3 regions of the Streptomyces sp. NPDC004752 genome follow, and region 1 is predicted to be linked to each of the others. Evidence: riboswitches for the same ligand, from Rfam matches in the RefSeq annotation. Region 1 holds a riboswitch; each other region holds the start of a gene.
The links. Region 1 has a riboswitch for S-adenosylmethionine ahead of ACWEKM_RS14235 (putative leader peptide). Riboswitches for the same ligand answer to the same signal wherever they lie in the genome.
Positions count from the first base shown of each region.

Region 2: linked by a shared signal. The riboswitch ahead of thrC (threonine synthase) and the one ahead of ACWEKM_RS14235 (putative leader peptide) in region 1 are both predicted to bind S-adenosylmethionine.
Region 3: linked by a shared signal. The riboswitch ahead of ACWEKM_RS23020 (aminotransferase class V-fold PLP-dependent enzyme) and the one ahead of ACWEKM_RS14235 (putative leader peptide) in region 1 are both predicted to bind S-adenosylmethionine.

Region 1 is NZ_JBSGBN010000027.1:61,610-70,917, forward strand. It holds gene ACWEKM_RS14210 (LLM class flavin-dependent oxidoreductase) at 1-586, opposite strand, end outside; gene ACWEKM_RS14215 (dipeptide ABC transporter ATP-binding protein) at 600-2,291, opposite strand; gene ACWEKM_RS14220 (ABC transporter permease) at 2,273-3,196, opposite strand; gene ACWEKM_RS14225 (ABC transporter permease) at 3,193-4,152, opposite strand; gene ACWEKM_RS14230 (ABC transporter substrate-binding protein) at 4,156-5,772, opposite strand; gene ACWEKM_RS14235 (putative leader peptide) at 5,976-6,092, opposite strand; SAM riboswitch class IV at 6,127-6,240, opposite strand; gene ACWEKM_RS14240 (DUF1684 domain-containing protein) at 6,329-7,153, opposite strand; partial or broken gene ACWEKM_RS14245 (LLM class F420-dependent oxidoreductase) at 7,216-8,138, opposite strand; gene ACWEKM_RS14250 (NtaA/DmoA family FMN-dependent monooxygenase) at 8,243-9,308, opposite strand, start outside.
Region 2 is NZ_JBSGBN010000002.1:69,448-78,755, forward strand. It holds gene murQ (N-acetylmuramic acid 6-phosphate etherase) at 1-915, shown strand, start outside; gene groL (chaperonin GroEL) at 1,098-2,720, opposite strand; gene ACWEKM_RS01340 (cold-shock protein) at 3,073-3,276, opposite strand; gene ACWEKM_RS01345 (MoaD/ThiS family protein) at 3,711-3,986, opposite strand; gene thrC (threonine synthase) at 3,983-5,266, opposite strand; SAM riboswitch class I at 5,285-5,449, opposite strand; gene ACWEKM_RS01355 (glucosyl-3-phosphoglycerate synthase) at 5,608-6,552, shown strand; gene ACWEKM_RS01360 (alpha,alpha-trehalose-phosphate synthase (UDP-forming)) at 6,635-8,053, shown strand; gene otsB (trehalose-phosphatase) at 8,020-8,907, opposite strand; gene ACWEKM_RS01370 (DUF3263 domain-containing protein) at 9,020-9,262, opposite strand.
Region 3 is NZ_JBSGBN010000055.1:14,459-23,766, reverse strand. It holds gene ACWEKM_RS23055 (hypothetical protein) at 1-125, opposite strand, end outside; gene ACWEKM_RS23050 (NlpC/P60 family protein) at 156-1,166, opposite strand; gene ACWEKM_RS23045 (NlpC/P60 family protein) at 1,556-2,590, opposite strand; gene ACWEKM_RS23040 (NYN domain-containing protein) at 2,798-4,141, opposite strand; gene ACWEKM_RS23035 (hypothetical protein) at 4,182-4,421, opposite strand; gene ACWEKM_RS23030 (rhomboid family intramembrane serine protease) at 4,577-5,320, shown strand; gene ACWEKM_RS23025 (Lrp/AsnC family transcriptional regulator) at 5,317-5,598, shown strand; gene ACWEKM_RS23020 (aminotransferase class V-fold PLP-dependent enzyme) at 5,823-7,217, opposite strand; SAM riboswitch class IV at 7,408-7,524, opposite strand; gene trpD (anthranilate phosphoribosyltransferase) at 7,612-8,676, opposite strand; gene qcrB (cytochrome bc1 complex cytochrome b subunit) at 8,808-9,308, opposite strand, start outside.

The DNA of each region.
Region 1 (9,308 bases):
GACCGTTCTCGGCGGCCCAGCGGACTGAGCGCAGGCTGCCTCCGCCATACCAGATCCGCTCCACCAGACCGGGGTTGTGCGGCTGCAGCCGCGGCCGCTGGATGTTCCCGGGCGAGTGGATCACCGTGTCCGGGCCGCCGAGGTAGTCGCCGCGCAGGTTGTCGACGAGGCGGGCGATCCTGCCGTACGACAGGTCGAAGCCGCGCCAGTCCCCGTCGTACACCAGGTCGCCGAGCAGTTCGGGGTGAGGCATGCCGGTGCTGAAGCCGACCTGGAGGCGGCCGCGGGACAGTACGTCGGCCAGCGCGAGGTCCTCGGCCAGGCGGAACGGGCTCTCGTACCCGATGGGGATGACTGCGGTGCCCAGTTCGATCCGCTCGGTGCGCTGGCCGGCCGCGGCGAGGAACACGGCGGCCGAGCCGACGCCGTGTTCGAGGTGGCGCTGGCGGATCCAGGCGCCGTCGAAGCCCAACCGCTCGCCGTATTCGAAGAGTTGGAGTGTCTCCTCCAGGCCGGTGTAGGGATCGTCGTCGGCGAAGTTGCCCGGGGTGAGAAGGGCCAGGGAGGTGATGGTGGGGGTGCTCATGTGACGCTGGTCCTCAGCTCGTGGTGGTCTCGGCGGCGGGGGAGGGGACACGACCGCCGGGGATCGCCGCGAGCAGTTTGCGGGTGTACTCGTGGCGGGGGCTGGTGAACAGCTCCTCCGGCGGGCCCGTCTCGACGATCCGGCCGGCCCGCATGACGGCGACCTGGTGTGCGATCTGCCGTACGACGGCCAGGTCGTGGGAGATGAAGAGGTAGGCCACCCCCGTGTCGGCCTGCAACTCGGCCAGCAGGTCCAAGACCTGGGCCTGCACGGACACGTCCAGCGCGGAGACCGGCTCGTCGCACACCACCAGGTCGGGGGAGAGGGCGAGGGCGCGGGCGATCGCCACCCGCTGACGCTGCCCGCCGGACAGCTCCGCCGGACGCCGTTCCAGCGTGGCGGAGGGAAGCGCCACCCGGTCGAGCAGTTCGCGGGCGCGGGCGAGCCGGGAGGCGCGGTCGCCGACCTTGAAGGCCCGGAGTGGTTCGGTGATCACCTCGGCTATGGAGAAGCGGGGGTCGAGGGAGGCGTACGGGTTCTGGTAGATGAGCTGGGCGCGGCGGCGCAGCTGCCTGGCCTGGGCGCCACGCGCGGTGGTGACGTCGGTGCCGTCGAACAGGACGTGTCCGGCGGTCGCGTCGGTGAGACGGAGGACCAGGCGGGCGGTGGTGGACTTGCCCGAGCCCGACTCGCCGACCAGGGCGAGGGTCCGGCCGCGGTGGACGGTGAAGCTGACGTCGTCGACCGCGCGGAGGGTGCGGGGCCCGTCGCCGGTACGGGGGAGCCTGAACTCCTTGACCAGGTTGCGTACTTCGACCAGGGAGGCCGTGCACGCCTGCGGAGTGGGGACGGCCGTACGGGGGCGGGCGGTGGTCAGGCTCGGGGCGCTGGCCAGCAGGTGCCGCGTGTACTCGTGCCGGGGGTTGGCGAGGATGTCATGGGTCGGGCCCGCCTCGACGACCTTGCCCCGCGACATGACTACCAGCCGCTGTGCCCGGTCGGCGGCGACCCCGAGGTCGTGGGTCACGAGCAGGACCGCGGTGCCTGACTCCTCGGTGAGGCGCTGGAGATGGTCGAGGATGACCCGCTGCACGGTGACGTCGAGCGCGCTGGTGGGCTCGTCGGCGATGATCAACTCGGGCTTCGCGGCGATGGCGATGGCGATCAGCGCGCGTTGCCGCATTCCGCCGGACAGTTCGTGCGGGTACTGCCGTGCGCGGGTGGTCGCGTCGGGCAGCCCAGCCCGGTCCAAGACGGCGACCGCCTCGGCGGGGGCCGAGCGGCGGGTCGCCAGGCCGTGGATGTGCAGCACCTCCGCGACCTGGTCGCCGATCCGCTTGACCGGGTTGAGGGAGACCGTCGGATCCTGGGGGACCAGTCCGATCCGCGCTCCGCGTACGGTACGTAGTTCCGCCTCAGACCGGGTGGCGAGGTCGTGCCGGCCGAAGCGGACCGTGCCCGCGTCGATGCTGCCGTTCCCTGGAAGGAGCCGGGTGATCGCGTGTGCGGTCGTGCTCTTGCCGGAGCCGGACTCGCCGACCACCGCAGTCACCTGTCCCGGCCATACGTCAAGGTCCACGCCCCGGACGGCCTCGACCGTGCCGCCCCGGGTGCGGTACGACACCGACAGGCCGCGTATCTCCAGCAGCGGTGTGGTCACGTCGTCACCGTTCTCACGTTCGTCTGTCATCGCTGCCGGGACCATTCGCCGTCCAGCGCCCGGGCGATGCGGTTGGTGGCCAGCACGGTCGCGGCGATCGCCAGCCCGGGCAGCGTGGTCAGCCACCAGGCGTTGGCCAGGTAGTTGCGGCCGTCGGAGATCAACGTGCCCCACTCCGGAGCGGGCGGCGGCGCGCCGTAGCCGAGGAAGCTCAGCGCCGACACGGCCAGGATGGAGGAGCCGAAGTCGAGGGTGGCCAGCACGATCACCGGGCCCGCCGTGTTGGGCAGCACGTGCCGGCCCAGCACCGAGTACCAGCGGGCCCCGCTCGCGCGCGACGCCTCCACGAACACCGCCTGCCGCACCCGCAGCACCTCCGCGCGCGCCACCCGGGCGAACGCGGCGACGCTGGCGATGCCGACCGCGACCGCCACCTTCACCGTGCCGTAGCCCAGCGCGGTGACCAGGGCCAGGGACATGAACAGCGCGGGGATGGACAGCAGTACGTCGACGAAGCGCATCAGCACGTCGTCCACCCAGCGGCCCACGAACCCGGCAATCACCCCGAGCAGTCCGCCGACCACGAACGCCACCAGCACCGCGATCAGCGTGGCCTTCAGGGACAGCTGGGCGCCATGGACGACCCGCGAGAACACATCGCGGCCCAGCTCGTCGGTGCCGAACCAGTGACTTCCGCTCGGGCCGCGGAAGTTCTGCGACGGCACGCCCTTCAGCGGGTCCTGCGAGGTGAACAGGTCGGGCCAGAACGAGGCCAGCACCACCAGCACGAGGACGACGACCGACAGCAGCAGACCCGGGCGGCGCGCCACAAAGCGCAGCAGCCGCCGTACATCCACGCGGCGTCCCGGCTCCGGCCCCGACCCCGCCTCGACCGGGCGAGCCAGTCCCGGCGCCGCCTCGGCCGGGTCGTCGACAAGGCTCTGGCTCATGCGAGTGCCGCCCTTCTGCCTGAGGCCACCACGATCCGCGGATCCAGGAGCGGATACACCAGGTCGATGACCAGGTTCGTCGTCACGAAGATCAGCGCCCCGAAGGCCACCACCCCCTGGACCACCGGGATGTCCTGGGCGGTGACCGCCGCCGCGGTCACGCGCCCGAGGCCGTCGCGGGAGAACACCGTCTCGACGACCACCGAACCGGCGATCAGCTGCCCGACCAGCAGGCCGACGACCGTCAGCGCCGGCAGGGACGCGTTGCGCAGCGCGTGCCGCAGATGGACCCGCCACCGGCCGGCGCCCTTGGCCCGCGCGGTCTCCACATACGCCTGGTCCAGCGCGGTGAGCAGGCTCTTGGCGAGCACCTGGGCGACCTGAGCGCCGGTCGGGACCGCCAGCGTCAGGGCCGGCAGGACCAGCCCCTTCAGCCCGTCGTTGCCGAACGCCGGGAACCAGTGCAGTCGGAAGGAGAACGCCTCGACGAGCAGCAGACCCACCCAGAACGTCGGGACGGACACCCCCAGCGGGGGCAGCGACAGCAGGAGCTGCCGCAGCCATCGCCGGGAGGTGTACGTCGCCAGCCCCGCCAGGCCGCCGCCGAGGACCACCGCGAGCAGCAGTGCCGCGCCGGTCAGCTGGAGGGTCTGCGGCAGCGCGTCGGCCAGCGTCGAGGTGACCGGCCGGCCGGTGGCGACCGAGTCGCCGAAGTCTCCGCGCACCGCCCGGCCGAGGTAGTCGGCGTACTGCACCAGCACCGGCTTGTCGAAGCCGTACTCGTGCCGCAGCGCGGCCAGCCGGGCCGGGTCGACGTCCCCCGAGTCCATCCCGGCACTGGCCATCGCGGTGACCGGGTCACCGGGCAACCAGTTCAGTACCAGGAACGACACCGTGTACGCCGCCCACAGCACCCCGACCGCCTGTGCCAGTCGCTTGATCACATAGCGGCGCATGCGCTAGCCGATCGAGGTGTCGTGCAACTGGATGCGGCTGCCCGAGTCGAAGTCGAGGCTGTGCACCTTCTTCGACACGGCCAGCTGGGTCTGGAGTTCCACCACTGGCACGTTGTACGCGTTCTGCACGATCAGTTGCTGCGCCTCGTCCACCAGCTGCTCGCGCTTGGCGGTGTCCGTGGTCGCGGCCTGGCCGGACAGTGCCCTGTCCAGGGAAGTGGCGGGCAGGCGGTAGAAGTTGGCCAGCTGGGTGGAGAAGGAGGTACGCAGGATGTCCGGGTCGGAGCGGGTCACGTTGCTCCACACCAGGTCGAAGTCACCGCCCTGGAGCGTGGTGGCGAACTGACTGACCTGACCCTGCTTGAGCACCACGTCGATCCCGACGGCCTTCAGCTGCTGCTGGACCAGCTCCAGTGCGGGCTGGTTGGTGGCGGCGTTGGGGAACCAGCTGATGGTCAGGCTCAGCTTCTTGCCGTCCTTGGCGCGTATGCCGTCACTGCTGGCTTTCCAACCGGCCGCTTCCAGCAGGGACTTCGCCTTGGCCGCGTCGAAGGCGAGGTCCGAGGAGAGGTCGGTGTAGTCGGGCGTGGTGTGCGCCAGGACGCTGGTCGCCGGCTGGGTGCCGGTCGGGAACACGGTGTCGGCGATCTGCTTGCGGTCGATGGCCGCCAGGATCGCCTGACGCACCTTCACGTCCTTCAGCAGCGGCCGCGAGTTGTTGACGCCGAGCCCGAAGACCACACCGGGGTTGGCCCGGCGCAGCAGGGTGACCTGACCGCCCCCGAGCGCCGCCTCGTTGGCCTTGCCGACGCTGCTGATCGCGTCCACCTGCCCGGACTGGAGGCTGCCGGCCCGCACCCCCGCCTCGGGGACGACCTTGAAGACCAGCTTGTCCAAGTATGCCTCGCCCTTCTTGGACCACAGCGAGGAGCCCCAGTCGTAGCCGGTGCGCTTGGCCAGAGTGATCGACTGGTTCTGGACGTACTGCTTGAGCACGAACGGCCCCGACCCGATCACACCGTCGCTGCACTTCTGCTGCGGGGTCTTCTTCACGCTCGCCGACGACTCGATGCCCAGCGAGTGGGTCGAAGTCGCCTGGAAGAACTGGGCGTTGGGCTCCTTGAAGGTCACCTTGACGGTGAGCGGGTTTACCGCGGTGGTGCTCTTGACGCCGCTGAGATAGCCCTGGGCGAGGACCCCGAGGGCGCCGAGCTTCGGCACCGCGTCGAAGTTGTCCTTGACCACCTGCGCGGTCAGCTGGGAGCCGTCGCTGAAGGTGACGCCCGAGCGCAGATGGAAGGTGAACTCCGTGGCGTCGGCGTTGATGTCCCAACTCTTGGCGAGCCACGGCACGATCTTGCCGGTCCTGGGGTCCTGGTCGGTCAGGGAGTCCACGGTCTGGCGCACCGAGTAGATGCTCTCGTTGCTGCCGACCTGCTGTGGATCCGCGCAGCCGACGTCGGAACTCACCGCGAAGGTCAGGGTGCCACCGGACTTCGGCCGGCTGCTTCCGCTATCGGAGTCGTCGCCCGAACCGCAGGCGGTCAGCAGAACACTGGTGGTCAGCAGGGCGGCGAGGGGCGCCCAGCGGGGGGCTCTGAAAGCCGGAAGTGCGTTCACGGAGGGTTCTCCTACTCGTGTCACCAGGCATGGAGGCGCCGTACAAGGCACAACCGTGCATGGGTGTGCGGCCCTGGCCGGTACAAGACCGGTGGCGGGGAAGCGCTGTGCAGACAGGGACCAGGGCGGAGCGGGGGTCAGCCGCAGGCGGCTGCGGTGACGGCCGGTGCGTGCCGGACTACGACCGGCGGCGGAAGGGGCCGTCAGGCCTGACAGAGGCAGCTGGTCGAGCGCTTGAGGTCGATGTGGCGCCGACGCGAGAGCCGGGAGAACACGGTGGCGTCGGCGAAGCGGGCGCTGAGGTCACCACCGTGCCGCATGCCGGTCCTCCACATTTCCGGCCCCGGTCACGGGGCCACGCGCTTGCGGGGATCGTCGGTGATCCCGCCGGGCTTTCACCTGGAGCACCCCACCGCGCGGGAGGGTTGCCGGTCAGCGAGCCAGGGCTTGACGCTGGCACTCAATGCCGTTCGTGATCGTACGGAGGGCTCTTGTCGTACGTCAATGCCGGAAATCGACGCCCTGCTGGGGCAGTCGGACCGGCACCGGGTCCGGCTCAGGAACCGCCGCGCTCGCGGGGGATCTTCTGGCCGGCCTCGATCGCCACCGGCAGCCGGTTCTCGGCCGGGGGCAGCGGGCAGGTGGCCAGGTCCGTGTAGGCGCATGGCAGGTTCGCGGCGCGGTTGAAGTCCAGGACGACCGTACCGTCGGCGGCGGGCGGCTCCAGGGGCAGGGCCCGGTTGGCGGCGTAGGTGGTGACCCCGGAGGTCGCGTCGGTGAAGAGCACCATCAGCCGGTCCGCGCCAGGGCCGGGGAACGCGGTCAGCGACAGCGGGCGCCCGTCCAGCTCGAACTCGACCCTGCCGGGAGCGTCGTACACATGCTCAAGGCCCTCGACGGCGGCGCCCACGGTGGTCGGCCGTGGCGTGTCGAAGGGGATGTAGCGGCCCGTCACGGCCCAGCGCGGGTCGGGGGCGTACGCGGGTGTTCCGGTGAAGGCCGTACGCAGCGGCGCGTCCGGGTGCCGGGGGCGCACGATGTCGTTGCCGCCGCGCTTGGCGACCTCGATGACGGCGTCTCCCCAGACCGCGTCGACGCCGCCGCGTTCGGGAAGCACGCCGAAGTGGTGTTCCCCGTGCACCGGCGTTCCGTCGACGACCAGTTCCTCGCCGTCGTCGAGGTCTACGACGACCCCGTCTGGGCCGGTGCGCCACGCACCGGGCGCGTCGGGGAAGCGCTGGGGCCGGTCGTCGAGCCAGTGCAGGCCGGTGATCGCCAGGAACCCGTGCGGGCTGGCGAGCCGGGCCTCCTGGGCGCGGTACCACTCCAGCCAGTTCTCGGTGAATGCACGGAAGTCGGTCGTGGTGGCCTCGCTGGTCATGGGTACTCCTTCGTCACGGGGGTGCAGGGGGGCCGGTCGGGCCGTCGGTTCGACCGGCGTGCTCAGCGAGCCAGTTCGCCGAGGAGTCGCCAGGTGCCTCGGCGGTCGGCTTCTCCCGCGATCTCGGTGCCCGAGAACACGACCTCGGTGGCGCCGGCGTCGCGGTAACGGCGTATCTCGGCCTCGACGGCCTTCTCGTCGCCGATCACGGCCAGGTCGGCGGCCCGCCGGCCGCCGGAGAGCTCGATGACCCGGGCGTAGGACGGGATCTGTTCGTAGAACGCGAGGCTCTCGGTGGCCTTGGCCCGCACCGCCTCCACGTCGTCGGTGACCACGCCGGGCACCAGGGCCACGATCCTGGGCGCGGGGCGGCCGGCGGCCTCGGCGGCTGCGGTCAGGGCGGGCACGATGTGTTCCGCAAGGGCGCGCGGTCCCGCCAGGTAGGGCAGGATCCCGTCCGCCAGCTCACCGCTGACCCGCAGCGCCTGCGGCCCCATCGCGGCGACCAGCAGGGGGACACCGCTCTCGGCACCCGGTACCGCGCCGGGACCGGGGTGGTCGCGGTGAGCAATTCGCCGTGGAAGTCGGCCGTGCCGGTCTCGGTCAACTGCCGCAGTACGGTGAGGAATTCACGCAGGCGGGCGATGGGGCGTTCGAAGGGCAGGCCGAAGCCGGTCTCCGTCAGCAGTTTCGTGCCCAGGGCCAGGCCGAGGTGGTAGCGGCCGTGGGTCGCGGCCTGGGCGGTCTGGGCCTGGTTGGAGACCAGCAGCGGGTGGCGGCCGAAGACGGGGATCGCGGAGGTGTCGACCTGCAGTCCGGGCACCTCGCGTCCGACGATCGCCGCGAGCTGGGGTGAGTCCGCGCCGAAGGTCTGCCCGAACCAGGCCGACCGCAGACCGGCGCCCGCGGCCTCCTGGGCCAGTTGCACGGTGGCGTCGACCTGGTTCGGCGCGTCGGACGCGTTGAGCGCTACTCCAACAGTCATGTCAGTCAGAACGGGCGTCGGTCGGACCCGCATTCCGGTCTGTGTGTGACAGCTTCTTGTCAGTCATGTGTACTCAATCCTGAGCGGAAGGGCCATCCCGGTGCTCATCCCGCCTGCCGTCGGTCCCGCGCGGACCGGTGCGTGAGGGGTTCGCGCAGGCCGAGGTTCTCGCGCAGGGTGGTGCCGGTGTACTCGGTGCGGTAGACCCCGCGTTCCTGCAGTTCCGGGACGAGCAGGTCGACGATGTCGTCGAGGCCGTCGGGGATGAGGTACGGCGTGACGTTGAAGCCGTCGATCGCGCCGCGCCGTACGAAGTGGGCGAACTTGTCGGCCAGGCCGGACGGGGTGCCGACATGCCCGCGCTGTGGGCCGAGCGCGATGACGGTCTCGCGCAGCGACCAGCCGTGCGCGTCCGCCTTCGCCCGCCATTCGGCCACGACCGCGCGCGGGTCGGCGATGCGCCGGGCGCCGAAGGAACCGTCGTTCTCGGCGACGACCGGATCCTCCTTCGGCAGTGGCCCGTCGGCGTCGCGGTCCGAGAGGTCGATGCCCCACAGCAGCCCGGCGATCCCCAACGCCGTGGCTGGGGTGACCTGTTGGAGGCGGATCCAGCGCTTCTTCTCCTGGGCCTCCTCCTCGGTTGCGCCGAGGATGATCTCGGTGCCGGGCAGGATCCGCAGGTCGTCGTCGGGTCGGCCGACCGCCCGCAGCCGGCGCCGGATGTCGTCGGCGAAAGCCAGTGCGTCGTCGAAGTCGTTGCCGTGCGCGGAGAAGATGACGTCGGCGTTGCGGGCGGCGAAGTCGCGTCCCTCACCGGAGTCACCGGCCTGGAAGATGACCGGGTGGCCCTGGGCGCTGCGCGGCAGGGTGGGGGCGAGGTCGACGTCGAACTGCGGTCCGCGGTGGCGCACCCGGCGTACGGCACCGGGCACCGACCATTCCCGTGCACGCGCGGAGTCGGCGATTGATCCGTCTTCCCAGCCGTCCCACAAGGCGCGGGCCACGGTGAGGAACTCCTCGGCGCGGCGGTAGCGGTCGGCATGGTCGAGGTAGCCGCCGCGGCGGAAGTTCGCTCCGGTCCAGGCGTTGTCCGTGGTCACCACGTTCCAGCCGGCGCGGCCCTCGGAGAGGAGATCGAGTCCGGACAGACGGCGGGCCAGATCGGCGGGT
Region 2 (9,308 bases), on a different contig from region 1:
AGTCAGCTCCGCGCCGAACTGGAGACGCTCACCACCGAGGCGTTCCGGCCCGAACTCGCCGGCATCGACAAGCTGCCCACCCTGGAGATCGCCCGGCTGATGAACGGCGAGGACAGCGCCGTGCCCTCCGCCGTCACCGCACGCCTCCCGCTGATCGCCGCCGCCGTCGACGCGATCGCCGCGCGCATGGCCCGCGGCGGCCGGCTGGTCTACGCCGGCGCGGGCACCGCGGGCCGCCTCGGTGTCCTGGACGCCTCCGAGTGCCCGCCCACCTTCAACACCGACCCCGGTCGGGTCGTCGGCCTGATCGCGGGCGGCGCCGAGGCGATGGTCAGCTCCGTGGAGGGTGCGGAGGACTCGAAGGAACTGGCCCGCGAGGACCTCGACTCGCTCGCGCTCACCCCCGACGACACGGTGGTCGGCGTCTCCGCCTCCGGCCGCACCCCGTACGCGATCGGTGCGGTCGAGCACGCCCGCGCCCTGGGCGCCCTGACCGTCGGTCTGGCCTGCAACGCGCACAGCGCGCTCGCGGCGGCGGCCGAATACGGCATCGAGATCGTCGTCGGCCCCGAGCTGATCACCGGTTCCACCCGACTGAAGGCCGGCACGGCACAGAAGCTGGTGCTCAACATGCTGTCGACGATCACGATGATCCGGCTGGGCAAGACGTACGGGAATCTGATGGTCGACGTACGCGCCTCCAACAACAAGCTGCGCGCCCGCTCCCGCCGTATCGTCGCCCTGGCCACCGGCGCCGCCGACGAGGAGATCGAACGGGCCCTGACCGAGACCGACGGCGAGGTGAAGAACGCGATCCTCACCCTCCTGTCCGGTGTCGACGGCCCGACGGCCGCCCGCCTGCTGGAGGAGTCCGGCGGCCATCTGCGTGCCGCGCTGGCGGGCGCGGGCGGCTGACCCGCACGCCCGGGGAGCGCGCAACGCCCCGCCTCCGGAAGGTCATGTCCCGCGCCTTCCGGCGCCCGCCACCCGCATCGGGCGCCCCGTGACGTCCCGTGACACGCCCGAGGGCGGCACCCCCTGGCTTCAGGGAGTGCCGCCCTCGGTACGCGACGGACGGAGCCGATCCTCGATGAGGATCAGAAGTCCATGTCACCGCCCGGCATGCCACCCGGGGCGGCCGGAGCGGCCTTCTCGGGCTTGTCGGCGATGACGGCCTCGGTGGTGAGGAACAGCGCGGCGATGGAGGCGGCGTTCTGCAGGGCGGAACGCGTCACCTTCGCCGGGTCGATGATGCCCTCGGCGACCAGGTCGACGTACTCGCCGGTCGCGGCGTTCAGGCCGTGGCCCGGGGTGAGGTTGCGGACCTTCTCGACCACGACGCCGCCCTCAAGGCCGGCGTTGACGGCGATCTGCTTGAGCGGGGCCTCCAGGGCGAGCTTCACGGCCTGCGCGCCGGTCGCCTCGTCCCCGTCCAGCTCCAGCTTCTCGAAGACGTTGGTGGTCTGCAGCAGGGCCACGCCACCACCGGCGACGATGCCCTCCTCGACGGCCGCCTTGGCGTTGCGCACGGCGTCCTCGATGCGGTGCTTGCGCTCCTTCAGCTCCACCTCGGTGGCGGCACCGGCCTTGATGACGGCGACGCCGCCGGCCAGCTTGGCCAGGCGCTCCTGGAGCTTCTCGCGGTCGTAGTCCGAGTCGCTGTTCTCGATCTCGGCGCGGATCTGGTTGACCCGGCCGTTGACCTGCTCGGAGGAGCCGGCACCGTCGACGATGGTGGTCTCGTCCTTGGTGATGACGACCTTGCGGGCGCGGCCCAGGAGGTCCAGGGTCGCGTTCTCCAGCTTGAGGCCGACCTCCTCGGAGATGACCTCGCCGCCCGTGAGGATGGCGATGTCGCCGAGCATGGCCTTGCGGCGGTCGCCGAAGCCCGGGGCCTTGACGGCGACGGACTTGAAGGTGCCGCGGATCTTGTTGACGACCAGGGTGGACAGAGCCTCGCCCTCGACGTCCTCGGCGATGATCAGCAGCGGCTTGCCCGACTGCATGACCTTCTCCAGGAGCGGGAGCAGGTCCTTGACGGAGCTGATCTTGGAGTTGGCGATCAGGATGTACGGGTCGTCGAGCGACGCCTCCATACGCTCCATGTCGGTGGCGAAGTACGCCGAGATGTAGCCCTTGTCGAAGCGCATGCCCTCGGTGAGCTCAAGCTCAAGGCCGAAGGTCTGCGACTCCTCGACGGTGATGACGCCTTCCTTGCCGACCTTGTCCATGGCCTCGGCGATCAGCTCGCCGATCTGGGTGTCGGCGGCGGAGATGGAGGCCGTGGAGGCGATCTGCTCCTTGGTCTCGACGTCCTTCGCCTGCTCCAGCAGGGCGGCGGAGACGGCCTCGACGGCCTTCTCGATACCGCGCTTCAGGGCCATCGGGTTGGCGCCGGCGGCGACGTTGCGCAGGCCCTCCTTGACCAGGGCCTGGGCGAGGACGGTCGCGGTGGTCGTACCGTCACCGGCGACGTCGTCCGTCTTCTTGGCTACTTCCTTGACCAGCTCGGCGCCGATCTTCTCGTACGGGTCCTCGAGCTCGATCTCCTTGGCGATGGAGACACCATCGTTGGTGATCGTGGGGGCGCCCCACTTCTTCTCGAGGACGACGTTGCGGCCCTTGGGGCCGAGCGTCACCTTCACGGCGTCCGCGAGCTGGTTCATGCCGCGCTCGAGGCCGCGCCGCGCCTCCTCGTCGAACGCGATGATCTTGGCCATGTGAAGTGGTCCCTCCAGGACTGGGGGTGATTCCTTCGGACCGCGCCCGCGCCCGCGACGGACGGCTCGCCGACCTCGTGGTTCCTTGCCCCACACGGCCCGCGGGCCTCACCGACCCGGTCCTTCGTTGTCACTCTCACCTTCAGAGTGCTAACGCCAATGATTAGCACTCGACCCACCCGAGTGCAAGATGCGACCGTGACGCGGGCCCGTCGCGTGGGGTCGCGGCGCGGCGGTGACGGCGGGGTGGTGAAGGGTGCCGGACGGGTGTACGCGCCCCCGGGCCGGGCGGCGTGGGGCATGGCGAAGGGCCCGCACCCCGAAAGCTGCGGGCCCTTCGCGTGAAGTACGTTCAGGCGGTGACGCGAACCATATCGGCCTGCGGGCCCTTCTGACCCTGCGAGATCTCGAACTCGACCCGCTGGCCCTCTTCCAGGGTGCGGTAGCCGTCCATCTGAATCGCGCTGTAGTGGACGAAGACGTCCGCACCACCGTCGACCGCGATGAAGCCGTACCCCTTCTCCGCGTTGAACCACTTGACGGTGCCCTGAGCCATGCCTAACTCCCCTATTACTGGCCCTTGCACAGATCCACACTTCGTGGACCCGGGTCAGACCTCACCCTCCACGGTGGGGGGCGTGCGCCGGAACGCGTCGACCGCGGCTGAATGTATCTGTCCAACTGCCGTCTGCAACAGGTCAATCGGACGAGAAATCTGGACGCGCCCGGTCGGGAATTTATTGAGAATTCATCAGAATTCAGGGCAAGTCGGGCTCCATAAAAGGAGCAAAAGCCGCGAAGAAAGCGGGGAGTTTGGCGACTTCTTGGCGGGTGCACGGAGTGAATCCGGGGCCTGCGCCCCGGGAGGCCGGGAACGCGTTCCCCAACTCTACCGCGCTCAACCCCACTGAATGACCCCCTCCGTTTCTCTCACGGAGGGGGCCATCGGATGAACAGTCGGTAATGGGAGTTATCGAAGGTAAGGGAGCGTCAGCCGCCGGCCACGGCCGGGATGATGGACACGCCCGCGCCGTCCGGCGTCGCGGTCTGAAGGCCCTGCTCGAAGCGGACGTCGTCGTCGTTGACGTACACGTTGACGAAGCGGCGCAGCTTGCCCTGGTCGTCCAGGACGCGCGCGGCGATGCCGGTGTGGTTCTTCTCCAGGTCGGCGATGACCTCTTCGAGGGTGGCGCCCTCGGCGCTCACCTCGGCCCGGCCGCCCGTGTAGGTACGCAGAATGGTGGGGATGCGAACGGTCACGCTCATGCGAGGCCAGCCTCTCGGAAGGAGTCCAGGTTGGGGCGGATGGTGGCGGTCAGGCCGGTGCCGGCCACCGCGTCGAGGGTCTTGAGGCCGTCGCCGGTGTTGAGGACGACCGTGGTGAGCGCGGGGTCGAGGACACCGTCCTCGATCAGCTTCTTCGTCACACCCACGGTGACGCCGCCGGCCGTCTCCGCGAAGATGCCCTCGGTCCGCGCCAGCAGCTTGATCGCCTCGACCACCTGCTCGTCCGTCACGTCCTCCACGGCGCCGCCGGTGCGGCGGGCGATGTCGAGCACATAAGGGCCGTCGGCCGGGTTGCCGATCGCCAGGGACTTGGCGATGGTGTTCGGCTTCTGCGGGCGGACCACGTCCTGACCGGCCTTGAACGCGGTGGACACCGGCGAGCAGCCCTCGGCCTGCGCGCCGAAGATCTTGTACGGCCGGTCCTCGACGAGGCCCAGCGCGATCAGCTCCCGCAGTCCCTTGTCGACCTTGGTGAGCTGGGAGCCGGAGGCGATCGGGACGACGATCTGGTCGGGCAGCCGCCAGCCGAGCTGCTCGCAGATCTCGTACGCCAGGGTCTTGGAGCCCTCCGCGTAGTACGGCCGCAGATTGACGTTGACGAAGCCCCAGCCCTCGCCGGCCGGATCGCCGATCAGCTCGGAGCAGAAGCGGTTCACGTCGTCGTAGTTGCCCTCGATGCCGACGAGATCACCGCCGTAGATCGCGGCCATGACGACCTTGCCCTGCTCCAGGTCGTGCGGGATGAACACACAGGAGCGCAGTCCGGCGCGGGCCGCCGCGGCGCCGACGGCCCCGGCGAGGTTGCCGGTCGAGGAGCAGGACAGGGTCGTGAAGCCGAAGGCGCGCGCCGCCTCCAGCGCCTGGGCGACCACCCGGTCCTTGAAGGAGTGCGTCGGGTTGCCGGAGTCGTCCTTCACATACAGGCCGCCGGTGACGCCCAGCTCGCGGGCCAGGTTGTCGGCCTGCACCAGCTTGGTCCAGCCCGGGTTCAGATTGGGCTTTGCGGCCACGTCCGCGGGGACCGGCAGCAGCGGCGCATAGCGCCAGATGTTCGCGGGACCCGCCTCGATCGTCCGACGCAGCTCCTCGGTGTCGTACGCCGAGAAGTCGTAGGCGATCTCCAGCGGGCCGAAACACTCCTCGCAGGCGAACACCGGTCCGAGTGGCACCCGGTGGCCGCACTCGCGGCAGCTCAAGGCCGCGGCGGGACCGAGGTTCGCGGACTGGTTCGTGGTGCTTGCAACGGTCTGCACAGCCATGTGAGGCGAGGCCCTTTCTCCTCATCTTCCTCACGACGCATCTCGCCGTGAGACGGATTTGGCACCTTCCCTAGCCGGGAGCCTCGCGGAAACGATCGACTGGTGCAGCGATCCTTACGAGTACCGACTGGAGGGTTGCCGGGGCTTCATCGGGCCGTGTCCCTCTGCCCCTCTGGATGAGCTGTATGCGGTTGTGAACGCCGAATGGCCCCGACATGCGATGGCCATCCGCGTTGTTCAAGACTGTAACCGAAGGCCAGGACAGTTGAGATAGTCGTCCGAACCGCGAGATGGATCACACCCGCGCCCGGTGTGATCACGACAGTGAGGAGCAGCCGACCGTGCTGGAAGAAGTCGAGCGCTGGCTGGCCACCCGCTCCTGGTCGGTGACCGACCGCCCGCTGCACACCATCCTCGCCGCGAAACAGCGCACGGGCCAGTCGGTCTCCGTCGTGCTGCCCGCGCTCAACGAGGAGGAGACGGTCGGCGACATCGTCGCGGTCATCCGGCACGACCTCATGCGCCAGGCGCCGCTGGTCGACGAGATCGTCGTCGTCGACTCGGGGTCCGCCGACCGCACCGCCGAGGTGGCCGCCGCGGCGGGCGCCCGGGTGGAGCACCGCGACGCCATCCTGCCGCGGCTGCCCGCCGCACCCGGCAAGGGCGAGGTCCTGTGGCGCTCGCTGCTGGTCACCGGCGGGGACATCGTCTGCTTCGTCGACGCGGACCTGCGGGAGTTCTCCACCGACTTCGTCACCGGGATCGTGGGCCCACTGCTCACCGACCCGGACATCGACCTGGTCAAAGCCATGTACGACCGGCCGCTGGCCGGCGCGGCCGGCCAGGGCGGCCGGGTCACCGAGCTGATGGCCCGCCCGCTGCTCAATATGCACTGGCCGCGGCTGGCCGGTTTTGTGCAGCCGCTCGGCGGCGAGTACGCGGCCCGCCGCTCGCTGCTGGAGCAGCTGCCGTTCCCTGTCGGATACGGCGTCGAACTGGGCATGCTGATCGACGCCCTGCACCTGGTGGGCCTGGACGCCCTCGCCCAGGTCGATGTCGGCGTGCGCAAGCACCGGCACCAGGACGGGCAGGCGCTGGGCCGGATGGCCGCCTCGATCTACCGCACCGCCCAGCTGCGGCTGGCCCGCGGGCATCTCGTGCGGCCCTCCCTCACCCAGTTCGAACGGGGCGAGGACGGCTTCGAGCCGCGCACCCACCCGGTGGACACCGAGGAACGGCCGCCCATGGTGGAGATCGCGGAGTACGCCGCCCGCCGGGTGGCCTGAAGCCGAAGGTGTGCTGTGTTCGGCCCACCCGGGGAGCCGACCGTACGTTTGAGCGTTTGTGGGCCGGGCTAGGTTGAGGCGTATGGCTTCCACGCAGGGTGCTGCCCAGGTGCTGGTCGCGTCCAACCGCGGCCCGGTCTCGTACACCGTCCAGCAGGACGGCACGCTGGTCGCCCGGCGGGGCGGCGGTGGGCTGGTCTCCGGGCTCTCGGCGATCGGGCCCGACGCGGACGCGCTGTGGGTGTGCTCGGCGCTGTCCGACGGCGACCGTGAGGCGGTGCGCCGCGGGGTCGGCGAGCCCGGCGTGCGGATGCTGGACATTCCGGCCGACGTGTACGCCGACGCCTACAACGGCATCGCCAACTCGGTGCTGTGGTTTGTGCATCACATGCTCTACCAGACCCCGCTGGAGCCGGTCTTCGACGCGGAGTTCCGGCGGCAGTGGGTGTCCTACCGGGCCTACAACCGGGCGTTCGCGGAGGCGCTGGCCCAGGAGGCGGCCGAGGGCGCGGCCGTCGTCGTGCAGGACTACCATCTGGCGCTGGCCCCCAGGATGCTCCGGCAGCGCCGCCCCGACCTGCGCATCGGCCACTTCTCACACACCCCGTGGGCGCCGCCGGACTACTTCCGGCTGCTGCCCGACGACATCGCGGCCGAGCTGCTCGCCGGGATCCTCGGCGCGGACCGCGCGGCGTTCCTCACCCGGCGCTGGGCGGACGCCTTCACCGACTGCTGCCACGCGGTCCTCGGGCCCGGTATCCCGGCCGGCACCCGCATCGGTGTGCACGGTCTGGGCGCCGACGCGGACTTCCTGCGGGGGCGCGCGCACGAGCCGGACGTGGCCGAGCGGATGACGGCGCTGCGGACGGAGATCGGCGCGGGCCGCAAGACGATCGTGCGGGTGGACCGCACCGAGCTGTCCAAGAACATCGTGCGCGGACTGCTGGCGTACCGGCAGTTGCTGGCGGACCGCCCCGAGTGGCGCGAGCGGGTCGTGCACCTCGCCTTCGCCTACCCCTCACGCCAGGACCTGGCCGTGTACCGGGCGTACACGGCCGAGGTACGGCGCATCGCGCAGGAGATCAACTCGGTGTACGGGACGCCGGGTTGGACGCCGGTGCTGCTGCACGTCGAGGACGACTTCGCGCGTTCGCTGGCCGCCTACCGGCTGGCCGACGTGGCCCTGGTGAACCCGATCCGGGACGGCATGAACCTGGTCGCCAAGGAGGTGCCGGTCGTCTCCGACGAGGGCTGTGCGCTGGTGCTGTCCCGGGAGGCCGGGGCGTACGAGGAGCTGGGCGAGGACGCGATCACCGTCAACCCGTACGACATCGGAGGCACGGCGGACGCCCTGCACCGGGCGCTCACCCTGCCGGCGGAGGAGCGGGCGGAGCGGACCAAGCGGCTGGCCGCCGCGGCCACGGCGCTGCCGCCGGCCCAGTGGTTCCTGGACCAGCTGCACGCGCTTCAGGCCGGTGGGTCCACCGGTCGGTCCAGCTGAGCGGCGAGCGTCCGCAGCAGCCGCACCACCCCCGCCGGGCCGTCCACCACCAGGTCGGCGCGCTCGGCGAGTTCGGGCACCTCGCTGCTGCCGCTGCACACCAGCAGGCCGGGCACGCCGTCGGAGCGGAGCTTGTCGACGGCCGCGAAGGCGGGCAGGTCACCGAGGTCGTCGCCGCCGTACAGCACGGTTTCGGCGCCGGTCTCGCGGACGTACTCCAGCAGGGCGACGCCCTTGTCCATGCCGGGCGGGCGCAGTTCGAGGACCAGGCGGCCGGGCTCGACGATCAGGCCGTGCCGGGTGGCCAGGTCGACGAGGGGGCCGCGCAGCGCCTCGAACGCGGCCTGCGGATCCTCGGCGCGGCGGGTGTGCACGGCGACGGCCCGCCCCTTCTCCTCGATCCAGGTGCCCCGCCAGGCGCCGATCCGGTCGAGGAAGCCGGGCAGTTCGGCGCGGACGGCGGCGACGCCGGGGTGCGGGGCGGGGGCGCTGACGGTGCCGCTGACCGCGTCCCAGCGTTCGGCGCCGTAGTGGCCGAGGACGACGAGGTGCGCCAGGCCGGGTACGCCCGCGAAGCCGCCGTAGCGGACCGCGACCCCGGCGGGGCGGCCGGTGACCACCGCGACGGAGGCCACCTTCGGGGCGAGGGCGGCGAGCGCGGGTACGGCGTCCGGGTGCGCGCGGGACTGCTCGGGGTCGGCCACGATCGGCGCGAGCGTCCCGTCGAAGTCGAGGCCGATCACCGCGGTGCGCGGCCGTGCGAGCAGTGCGGCCAGCCCGTCCCGCCCGGCGCGGGTCACGGGCGTCGGAAGCGCGTCCTGGGGGTCGGTCGAGTCCGTCGTATGGGTGCCCATGAACCGACCCTATCCACCCGAACCGTCCCCCACGCCTGCCAAGCCGTCCCGGCCGCAGCCCCACGCATGGCATGAACCCTTGTTCTATTGGCACTGGGGACGGGGGGACGGTTCAGTGTTGGGTGCGGCGGGTTTCGCGGACTCGGCGTAGGCGGTTGACCGTCACCGGGTCGTGGGACAGTGCGCGCTCGTCGTCCAGCAGGGCGTTCAGGAGCTGGTAGTAGCGGACCGGGACCAGGCCCAGTTCCTCGCGTATCGCCCGTTCCTTGGCACCGGGTCCCGCAAAGCTCCGGCGCTCCAGCGCGAGGATGGCCTGTTCGCGTCGGCCCAGTTCGTGGCGGTCGTCCGGTTCCATGGGTGAACGGTAACGCCGGGCACCGACGGCGGCTCCCGGCTCCGGA
Region 3 (9,308 bases), on a different contig from region 1:
ACCTGCTGCACCTCGGCCCGCGCCGGGTCCGCCGTCGCCCGGCCGCCGCCGCACCCGGCCAGCGGGACGAGCAGCAGACACAGCGCGACGACTCCCGAACGCCAGCTCCGCCTGCGACCAGCCATCTGCCCGATCGTACGGCCCGTGGCGCCCGGTCAGACCCGGGTGACCGACGAGACGGGCATCATCCCCACCGGGTCGTAGCGCACCGGGGCGCCGGGGTGGGGGGCGTGGATCACCTGGCCGTTGCCGACGTACATGCCGACATGGCCGGCGTCCGAGCGGTAGACGACCAGATCGCCGGGGCGGATCTGGGAGAACGGGACCTGTCGGCCGGCGTACCGCTGTTCCTGCGAGGTGCGCGGCAGCGCGACCCCGGCCTGCGCGTACGACCACTGCGTCAGGCCCGAACAGTCGAAGCCGGCGGGCCCGTTGGCCCCCCAGATGTAGGGGCGGCCGAGGACGGAACGCGCGGCGGCGACGGCCGCGGCGGCGCGGGCGCTGGGGGCGCCGGCGCCCCGCAGGCCGGGCAGGTCGGCCCGGTCGTCGCGGGAGGCCCGCTCATAGGCGGTGCGCTGCGCGCCCGGCAGGGAGTTGAGCAGTTCCCGGGCCTTGGCCAGCTTGTGTTCCACGGTCCGCTTGTGCGCGGCGACGGCCTCTCGGCTCTTCTCCAGCCGGGACAGCTTTCCGGCCGTCGCGGTCCGCTCCTGGGCGAGTTCGCGCAGGGCCGACTGGAGTTCCCGCAGCCGGCCGGCCTGGCGGGTGCCGATCCGGTCGAGGGTGGTGGCCTTGTCGAGGTAGTCGCCCGGGTCCGCGGTCAGCAGCAGGGCGACCGTGGGGTCGATGCCGCCGCCGCGGTACTGGGCGCCGGCCAGCGACCCCAGCTCCTCCCGCATGGTGTTGACGCGCTGTTGCTGGCGGGCGATGCGGTCCTGCGCCTCGCGGACCTGCTCGCGCAGCTTCCCGGCCTGTTCGTCGGCCTGGTTGTATGCCTCGGTCGCCTGCTCGGCCTCCGTGTAGAGGCGGTCCACCTCGGCGGGACCGTGGCCGGGCGGCGCGGCGCTCGCCGGTACGGCGCCCAGTGCGGCGGTGGCCGCGGACAGTACACACAGGACGGTGGCGCCCCGGTCGAACCCGGATGGTGCAAGGCGGCGATGGGACCCCACGGAAGGCCGCACTCCTTCACCTCGTGACCGCTCGCTCGCCTGCGGGGCCGCGGCCGGTGCCGCGGAGCGGTCACGCTCGACCCTGCGGCCTGCGCGCCCTTGTCCCGTAGCACCGGCCCGCCCCTTCGGCTCACGTGCTGCCGACGGACGGTTGCCGTTCCCCGGGGCCGGGACGGGATTGTCCCGGCCGTGGGGGAAACGCGGCAGACAGTAGCCGCGCGGGCGCCCGTCGGCCAAAGACCGCAACCGGTCGCACAGCGTGACACCCCGCCGCTGACGCAGGTCACCGGCGGGGCGTGGAGTCAGTTTGGGTTATCGGGATTCGCCCGTTCGGGCGCCATGGAAGCCCGGTCGGCAGAGGCGTGCGGCTCAGACCGGGAGGCCGAAGCTCAGACCCGGACGCCGAACTGGAACGGCATGTTGTTGATCGACTCGTAGCGGACGACCGTGCCGGTGCGGGGGGCGTGCAGCACCTGGCCGTTGCCGGCGTACAGGCCGACGTGGTGCTGGTCGCCGTAGAAGATCACCAGGTCGCCGACCTTGAGGTCGCTCTGGCTGTAGATGCGCTGGCCGGCGTTGGCCTGGGCCTCGGAGGTGCGCGGTATGCCGACGCCGGCCTGGGCGTAGGCCCAGGAGGTCAGACCCGAGCAGTCGAAGGAGGAGGGGCCGGTGGCGCCCCAGACGTACGGCGAGCCGATCTTGGACTGGGCGGCGGAGAAGGCGGCGGCGGCCCGGCCGGAGGCGGAGCTGGTCTTGCCGAGTTTCACACGCTCGGTGGAGGAGCGGTTGGCGCGGTCCTCCTTGGCGGCGAGCGCCGCCTTCTCCTTGGCCGTCAGGGAGTTGAGCAGCCGCTGCGCCTCGGCGAGCTTGCCCTGGACTTCGGTCTTCTTCTTGCCCAGCTCGGTGCGGGCGGCGGAGAGGTCCTTGAGCTTGTCGGCCGCCTCGGTCCGCTGCTGCGCGAGTTCGCGCTGCTTGTCCTGGATCTTCTTCAGGGCGTCGACCTGCTGGCCGCTCAACTGGTCGAGCGTGGACGCCTTGTCGAGGTAGTCGTCCGGGTTGGCGGACAGGAAGAGCTGGACGGACGGGTCTATGCCGCCCGAGCGGTACTGCGCGCTGGCCATGGTGCCCAGGCCGTCGCGCAGCTTGTTCAGGTCCTCCTGGCCGCGGGCGACGCTGTCCTGGATGGTGGAGATCTCCTTCTGGAGTTTCTCCTGCTTCTCCTTGGCCCCCTTGTACTTCTCGGTGGCCTGTTCCGCCTGCTCGTAGAGCTTGTCGACCTTGGCCTTGACCTCGTCCTTGCTCAGCTTCTCGCTGGGAGCCGCGTTGGCGGCCTGCGAGCTCAGGGCTACGGCAGCGGCGGCTGCGGTGGTCAGCACGGTCACGCGCGTGCGACTCGGCTGCTTCGGTCGACGATGGGACGCCACGGAGACGGGCTCCTTCTTTTGAGTGATCACCCGTGTGGAGGTTCGAGCCGACCCTAGTGACCCAGTTGTGATCAGTTCAAATCCTCAGAGGAAAAAATCCGTCACTCCATGCATTCTTTGCCCACAACTCACATGCTGTGATGTCCGCTTGACGCTACGTTGCGTGACACTTGGGCTAATTCCGGCATCAAACGCATACGTTGGCGTTCACGACAGTCGCTTGAGAAGCATCGCAGAAGCCACCGGCCGGGCGCCCGCACGGGCGACGCCGTCGGCCACCTCGCGATCGGTCGAGGCGACGATGACCGGCCGGCCGGGCGGCTCGGCCCGCACCAGCTGACGGATCAGCTCATCGGCCGTGACGCCCGGCTTGGAGAACAGCACCCGCACCCCGCGCGGCGGGGCGAGCAGCACCGGGGCGGCCAGTTCGGCGCCGTCGAAGACACAGGTCACCTCGGCGCCGGTCTGCGCGGCGAGCTGCGAGAGCTGGCCGAGCAGCCGCAGCCGCTGCTTCTCCAGCGGCATCTGCGGATAGCCGGTCTTGGTGACGTTGTAGCCGTCGACCACCAAGTGGGCCTGGGGCAGGGCGAGAAGCTGGTCCAGGACGGCCGGATCGTGCTCGGACAGCGCCCGTGCGGCGATGTCCTTCGGGGTCATCCGGCCCGGCTCCACCGCATCCACGGTCTCGGCGGGCCGTACCGAGACGGGCGGCAGCGCCAGCTCACGGCGCAGGCCCTGGGCCGCGTCCAGGACGGTGTCGAGCAGCAGCCGCACCCGCATGTCCTCGACGCTGCGCCCCTCCCGGGCCGCCCTGCGGCTGGCCTCCAGGGCGGCCTCGACCTCCCCCAGGCGGGCCTTGAGCCGCCGGGTCTCGCTCTCGGCGGCCGAGACCTGCGCCTGCGCCTCGGCACGCACCGCCTCGATCTCGCTCTGCGCCTTGCGCAGGGCGGCGTCGCCCCGCTTGACGTCGCTGAGGGCCGCGCGGAGCTTGCGGTGCAGCGATTCGGCCTCCCGCTTCGCCGACTCCAGCTCGGCGCGCAGCCGTTCGGTCTCGGCCCGGGTGTGGTCGCGGGTCCGCTCCAGCTCCGCGCTCAGCCGCTCCAGCTCGGCCCGGCTCTCCTCGTCGGCGCGCTCGGCGTCCGCCCGTTGGGCCTCCTCGCCGGCCGCGGCCACCAGTTTCACCCAGCCCGCCGGGCGCAGTACATAGGCCGCGGCCGCCACATCGAGCGGGTCCGCGGCCGGGGGCGGCGAGCCGGAGTCGAGGGCGCCGGACAGCTCCGGCTGCGCCTCTCTCAGCTTCTCGCCGATGCGCTGCCGGAACAGCGGATCGGACTCCAGGGCCGCGGCCATCGCGTTGCCCGCGAACTTGGCTCGGCGATTCGGGGCAAACCGGGCATACTGCCGCAATTGGCTGGGCAGTTCACCGATCGTCAGACCACCGAAGCCGTCCGACACGATCTGTACGACGCGGCGTCGCACACCGTCGGGCAGCGGACGGTCAAGCACCTCGGCGGTGCCGTCGCCCGGCCCCCCGCCTGCGGTCTCCGCCATCCGTCACACCCCAAGGTCCGTGCGGGGCCGCCTCCTGCGCTCAGGAGTCGGCGCCCGGCCTGTCCACCAGTTCCACCTGGTCCATCGCGTTGCACCAGCGGCAGCGCACCGACTCGATGGTCTCACTGACCACCTCACGCTCCTCGACCTTCGGCTCGCCCGCGAGATCGAGGTGGATGTACTCGACGACCTTCGATGCGCGGGTCACATCGAAGCGGGTGAGGTTGCCGCAGAGGGTGCAGCGCCATCGGGTCGTGGCGGTCGGCAGGGGAACCGGCATCGTGACTGTTCGCTTCCTTCCAGTGTCCGTGACACGCCGTCTGCCCGGCGTGTGTGGCTCGTAACCCTACGGCCTGGCGGGTCCTCGTCGCCCGTTCGTCCACGGCGGCGAGGCGATCTGTGCTACTGCGTGCCGTTACGTCATGCTCTGTATTCATGATCAGCAACTGGAGCGCGATGGCCGGGCGGACCTGCAGAGCGGTCCGTGGCTCGTCGGCGCCGATGACGCACGCCCTGATCGCCCTGTGCTGTCTGATCTTCGTGATCGGGCCCGCGTCCGGGTTCAATCCGACGTACGGCACCGGTGACGGGCTGGCGGCCGCGCAGCGGGCGTACTTCCGGCGCTGGGGTGTCGTCCCCGCGAACCTGTTCGACGGCCCGGCCGGGGAGGCGCTCACCCCCGCCACGGCGCTGTTCGTGCACGGCAGCTGGGTGCATCTGCTCGGCAACATGCTCTTCCTCTATGTCTTCGGGGTGATGACCGAGGAACGGATGGGCCGCGTGCAGTTCACCTTGTTCTACGTCGGCTGCGGCTATCTGGCGCTGATCGGTTACGCGGCCGCCAACGCCGGCTCCCAGCAGTCCCTGGTCGGTGCCTCCGGGGCGATCTCCGCGGTGCTCGGGGCGTTCCTGTTCCTGTTCCCCGGCGCCCGTGTCACCAGTCTCCTCCCCTTCCTCTTCTTCCTCCCGCTGCGCTTCCCCGCCTGGGTCGTACTGCCCTTCTGGGCGGCGCTGCAGTGGGCGGAGGCGCGGCAGGCCACCCAGGGGCCCGGGGTGGCCTACCTGGCCCACCTGGTGGGCTTCTCGCTGGGCTTCGTCCTCGCGTGGGTGCGGTTCGGGCGTCGGGCTAGAGTGAAGGCCGCCCCAGCTCCGGCTCCCGAGGGAGAGAAACAGCCGTGATCACCGCGATCGTGCTCATCAAGACCAGCGTGGACCGGATCCCCGAGATCGCCGAGCAGATCGCGGCGCTGGACAGCGTCAGCGAGGTCTTCTCGGTCACCGGCACCTACGATCTGATCGCCATGGTCCGGGTCGGCCGGCACGAGGACCTCGCCGAGGTCATCCCCGGCCGCATCAGCAAGATCCAGGGCGTGGAGGCCACGGACACCCACGTGGCCTTCCGTACGTACTCGCAGCATGACCTGGAAGCGGCCTTCGCCATCGGCCTGGACAACTAGGCGCTAAGCGCTCCGCTGGGAAAGCCGCGATGTGCCGTCGATCGGCTGCGGCGCCGTCGTGGCTGATCGCGCAGTTCCCCGCGCCCCTCCGGGGGCGTCTGCCAGCCGTTGGCTCCCGCGCCATCGTGGCTGGGCGCGCCGTTCCCCGCGCACCCCTCCGGGGGCTTCTACGTGCTGGTATGTCGTGCGGGTTCGTTCCCCGGCGGGGGCGCTTGGGTGTTGGGTCAGGCTGCGGGGACGCAGCGGCCGTTCTCCGTGTGGTACTGCCACTTCGCGCCGTCCCGGATCAGCTGCTTGACGGCGTTCACGAACCGGTCGACGTGTTCGTCGGGCGTACCCGCGCCGAAGCTGACGCGGATCGCGTTGAGGGACTTCTCGCCGGGCGCGGCCTCCGGCGCACCGCACTCCCCCTGGGACTGCGGGTCGCTGCCCAGAAGAGTGCGGACGAGAGGGTGGGCGCAGAAGAGCCCGTCGCGGACGCCGATGCCGTACTCGGCGGAGAGCGCGGCCGCGAAGTGGGAGCTGTTCCAGCCCTCGACCACGAAGGAGAGCACGCCGACCCGCGGCGCGGCGTCGCCGAACAGGGAGAGGACCCGGACCTCGGGGACCTCGGCGAGCCCCGCGCGAACCGTGTCGATCAGGTGCCGCTCGCGGGCGACCAGGGTGTCGAAACCGGCTTCCGTGAGGGCCTTGCAGGCCGAGGCGACGGCGTAGGCGCCGATCACGTTCGGCGAGCCGGCCTCATGGCGGGCAGCCGTCTCGTGCCACTCCACGGCCACGCCCCCGTCCGCCCGCCGGGTGACCGTACGGCTCGCCCCGCCGCCCGCGAGATACGGCTCGGCCGCGCGCAGCCAGTCGGCGCGTCCGGCCAGCACACCGGCACCGAACGGGGCGTACAGCTTGTGTCCGGAGAAGGCGACCCAGTCGACGTCGAGATCCCGCACCGACACCGGGTGGTGCGGGGCGAGCTGGGCGGCGTCCAGGACGATCCGGGCGCCGTGCGCATGGGCGACGGCGGCCAGCTCACGCACCGGCCACAGCTCGCCGGTGACGTTGGAGGCACCGGTGACGCAGACCAGGGCCGGGCTGTCGGGGCCCGAGCCGGTCGAGCGAAGCCGAGCGCTGGGGGAACGGTCGGCCAGTGCCGCCTGAAGGGTCGCGACGGCCTGCGCCGGGGTGCGCGGGGCGTCGAGGTAGCTGACCTGGGCGTCCTTCCAGGGCAGCAGCGAGGCGTGATGCTCGGTCTCGAAGACGAAGACCTGGCAGTCGGCGGGGAGCGCGGACGCCAGCAGGTTGAGCGAGTCGGTGGTGGAGCGGGTGAAGATCAACTGGTCGTCGGGGCGGCAGTCCAGGAACTCGGCGACGGTCGCGCGGGCGTTCTCGAACAGGTCGGTGGACAGCTGCGAGAGGTAGCCGGCGCCGCGGTGCACGCTGCCGTAGTAGGGGGCGTAGGCGGCCACGTCGTCCCAGACGCGCTGGAGGGCGGGGGCGCTGGCCGCGTAGTCGAGGGCGGCATAGGTGACCTCGCCGCCGGTGACGAGCGGCACGGTGACATCGCGGCCGAGGACGGGCAGCGGGGCGCAGAGCGACTGGGCGGAGGCAGCGGTGGAGACGGACATGGCACAACTCCCGTGAATGCAGGCGGAATTCACCACGCGAGCACAGCTGCGTCGGGCAGGGCTCGGCGTGGGAAGGGGTGAAAGGGGTACGCGGAGGCGGGGCTCTGCGGCCCTATCGCATTCGCTTGCTCACGAGAGGCTCCCTCGACGACCAGGACCCCTGGGCTGCATCACTCAGCAGAGTGCGAGGGGTCCGCGCTTGCCGCAGACCTCGCTGCCTACGGCCTGGTCTTCACCCGGGGCACCCCGCCACGGACGGAGGGTTGCCGGACAGTCGGCCGGGGCCGAATGACTGTCGCTCATGACCTGGAGACATCCTGCCACACGATCTTCTGTGCGCAAGGCGTGGTCCGCATCCTGGACCACGCCTTGAGGCACAGCGCCGTACGAGGGTTCAGGCGTGGGTGGCGGCGGCCCACCGTTCGAGCGTCCGCCGGGCCGCGCCCGAGTCGATCGACTCGGCTGCCTTGGCCATGCCGGCCCGGATCCGCTCCACCAACGGCCCGTCCCCCGGTTCCAGGGCCACCAGTGCCGCCGCCGAGTTCAGCAGGACGGCGTCCCGCACCGGGCCCGTCTCGCCGTCCAGCAGCCGCCGGGCCACCCCGGCGTTGTAGGCGGGGTCGGCGCCGCGCAGCGCCGCCACGGGCACCAGGTCGAGGCCGACCTCGCGCGGGTCGAAGACCTCCTCGGTGATCTTGCCGTCGCGCACCCTCCACACCCGGGAGGTGGCGGTGATCGTCAGCTCGTCCAGGCCGTCGTCCCCGCGGAACACCAGCGCGGACGAGCCGCGCTCGGCCAGCACCCCGGCGATGAGCCCCGCCATCCGGGTGTCGAAGCAGCCGATCGCCGAGGCGGTGACCCGGGCCGGGTTGGTCAGCGGGCCGAGCAGGTTGAACGAGGTCGGGATCCCCAGGTCGCGCCGGACCGCGCCGACGAACCGCATCGAGGGGTGGAAGGCGGCCGCGAAGCAGAAGGTGATCCCGGCCTCCTCGACCACCCGCGCCACGCGTTCGGGCGTCAGATCCAGATTGATGCCGAGCTGTTCGAGCACATCGGAGGATCCGCTGGCCGAGGAGGACGCCCGGTTGCCGTGCTTGACGACCTTGGCGCCGGTGCCCGCGAGCACGATGGCGGACATCGTCGAGATGTTGACCGTCTTGGCCCGGTCGCCGCCCGTGCCGACGATGTCGACGGCCGGCCCGGGGATGTGCAGCGGCTTGGCATGCTGGTACATCGCCTCGACCAGACCGGTGATCTCCTCGACCGTCTCCCCCTTGGCCCGCAGGGCCACCAGGAAGCCGGCGATCTGGGCATCCGCCGCCTCGCCGGACATGATGCGGTCCATGGCCCACGCCGTGTCACGGGCGCTCAGGTCCTGCCCGCCGAGCAGGGTGCTCAGCAGCTCGGGCCAGGAACGGCCCGCCGCGGTGTCGCCTCCAGCGGGGGTCACAGCGCTCATCAGCCGCTCCGGTCGTCGCAGATCGTCGTCATGTACGGATCGACTCCACCCTATCCACCCGGCGGACGTGCGAGGGGCCCCGTCCGGTGTTCGGACGGAGCCCCTCGCACGTGGTGTGGCGTGCGCAGCGATCAGTGGTGGCCGTGGCCGCTCGTGATCTCCTTGTACTCCTCGACGGTGGGCTTCGGGATCTGGGCGTCCTCGCCGTAGTAGGCGTCGCTGAGCTTGGCGCGCAGCTTCTCGGAACCCTTCACCTTCCGCTCGACACCGTTCTCGTCGACCGTCGGGCCGATCTCGGCCGGCTCGTACTGGTGGTGGGCCGTGAGGGTGTGCAGCTGCTCCTGGCTGAGCGGCTCGTGGACCTCGATGAACTCACCGTGCGGCAGGCGCTTGATGATGCCGGTCTCGCGGCCGTGCAGCACCTTGTCGCGGTCCCGGCGCTGCAGGCCGAGGCAGATCCGCTTGGTGACGATGAACGCGATGACCGGTCCGGCGAAGAAGAAGATCCGGACGAACCAGGTGACGGCGTTGATCGACAGATGCAGATGCGTGGCCCACAGGTCGTTGCCACCGCCGACCAGGGTGATCATGTAGATCGTGATCCAGGCGACACCGAACGCGGTACGGGTCGG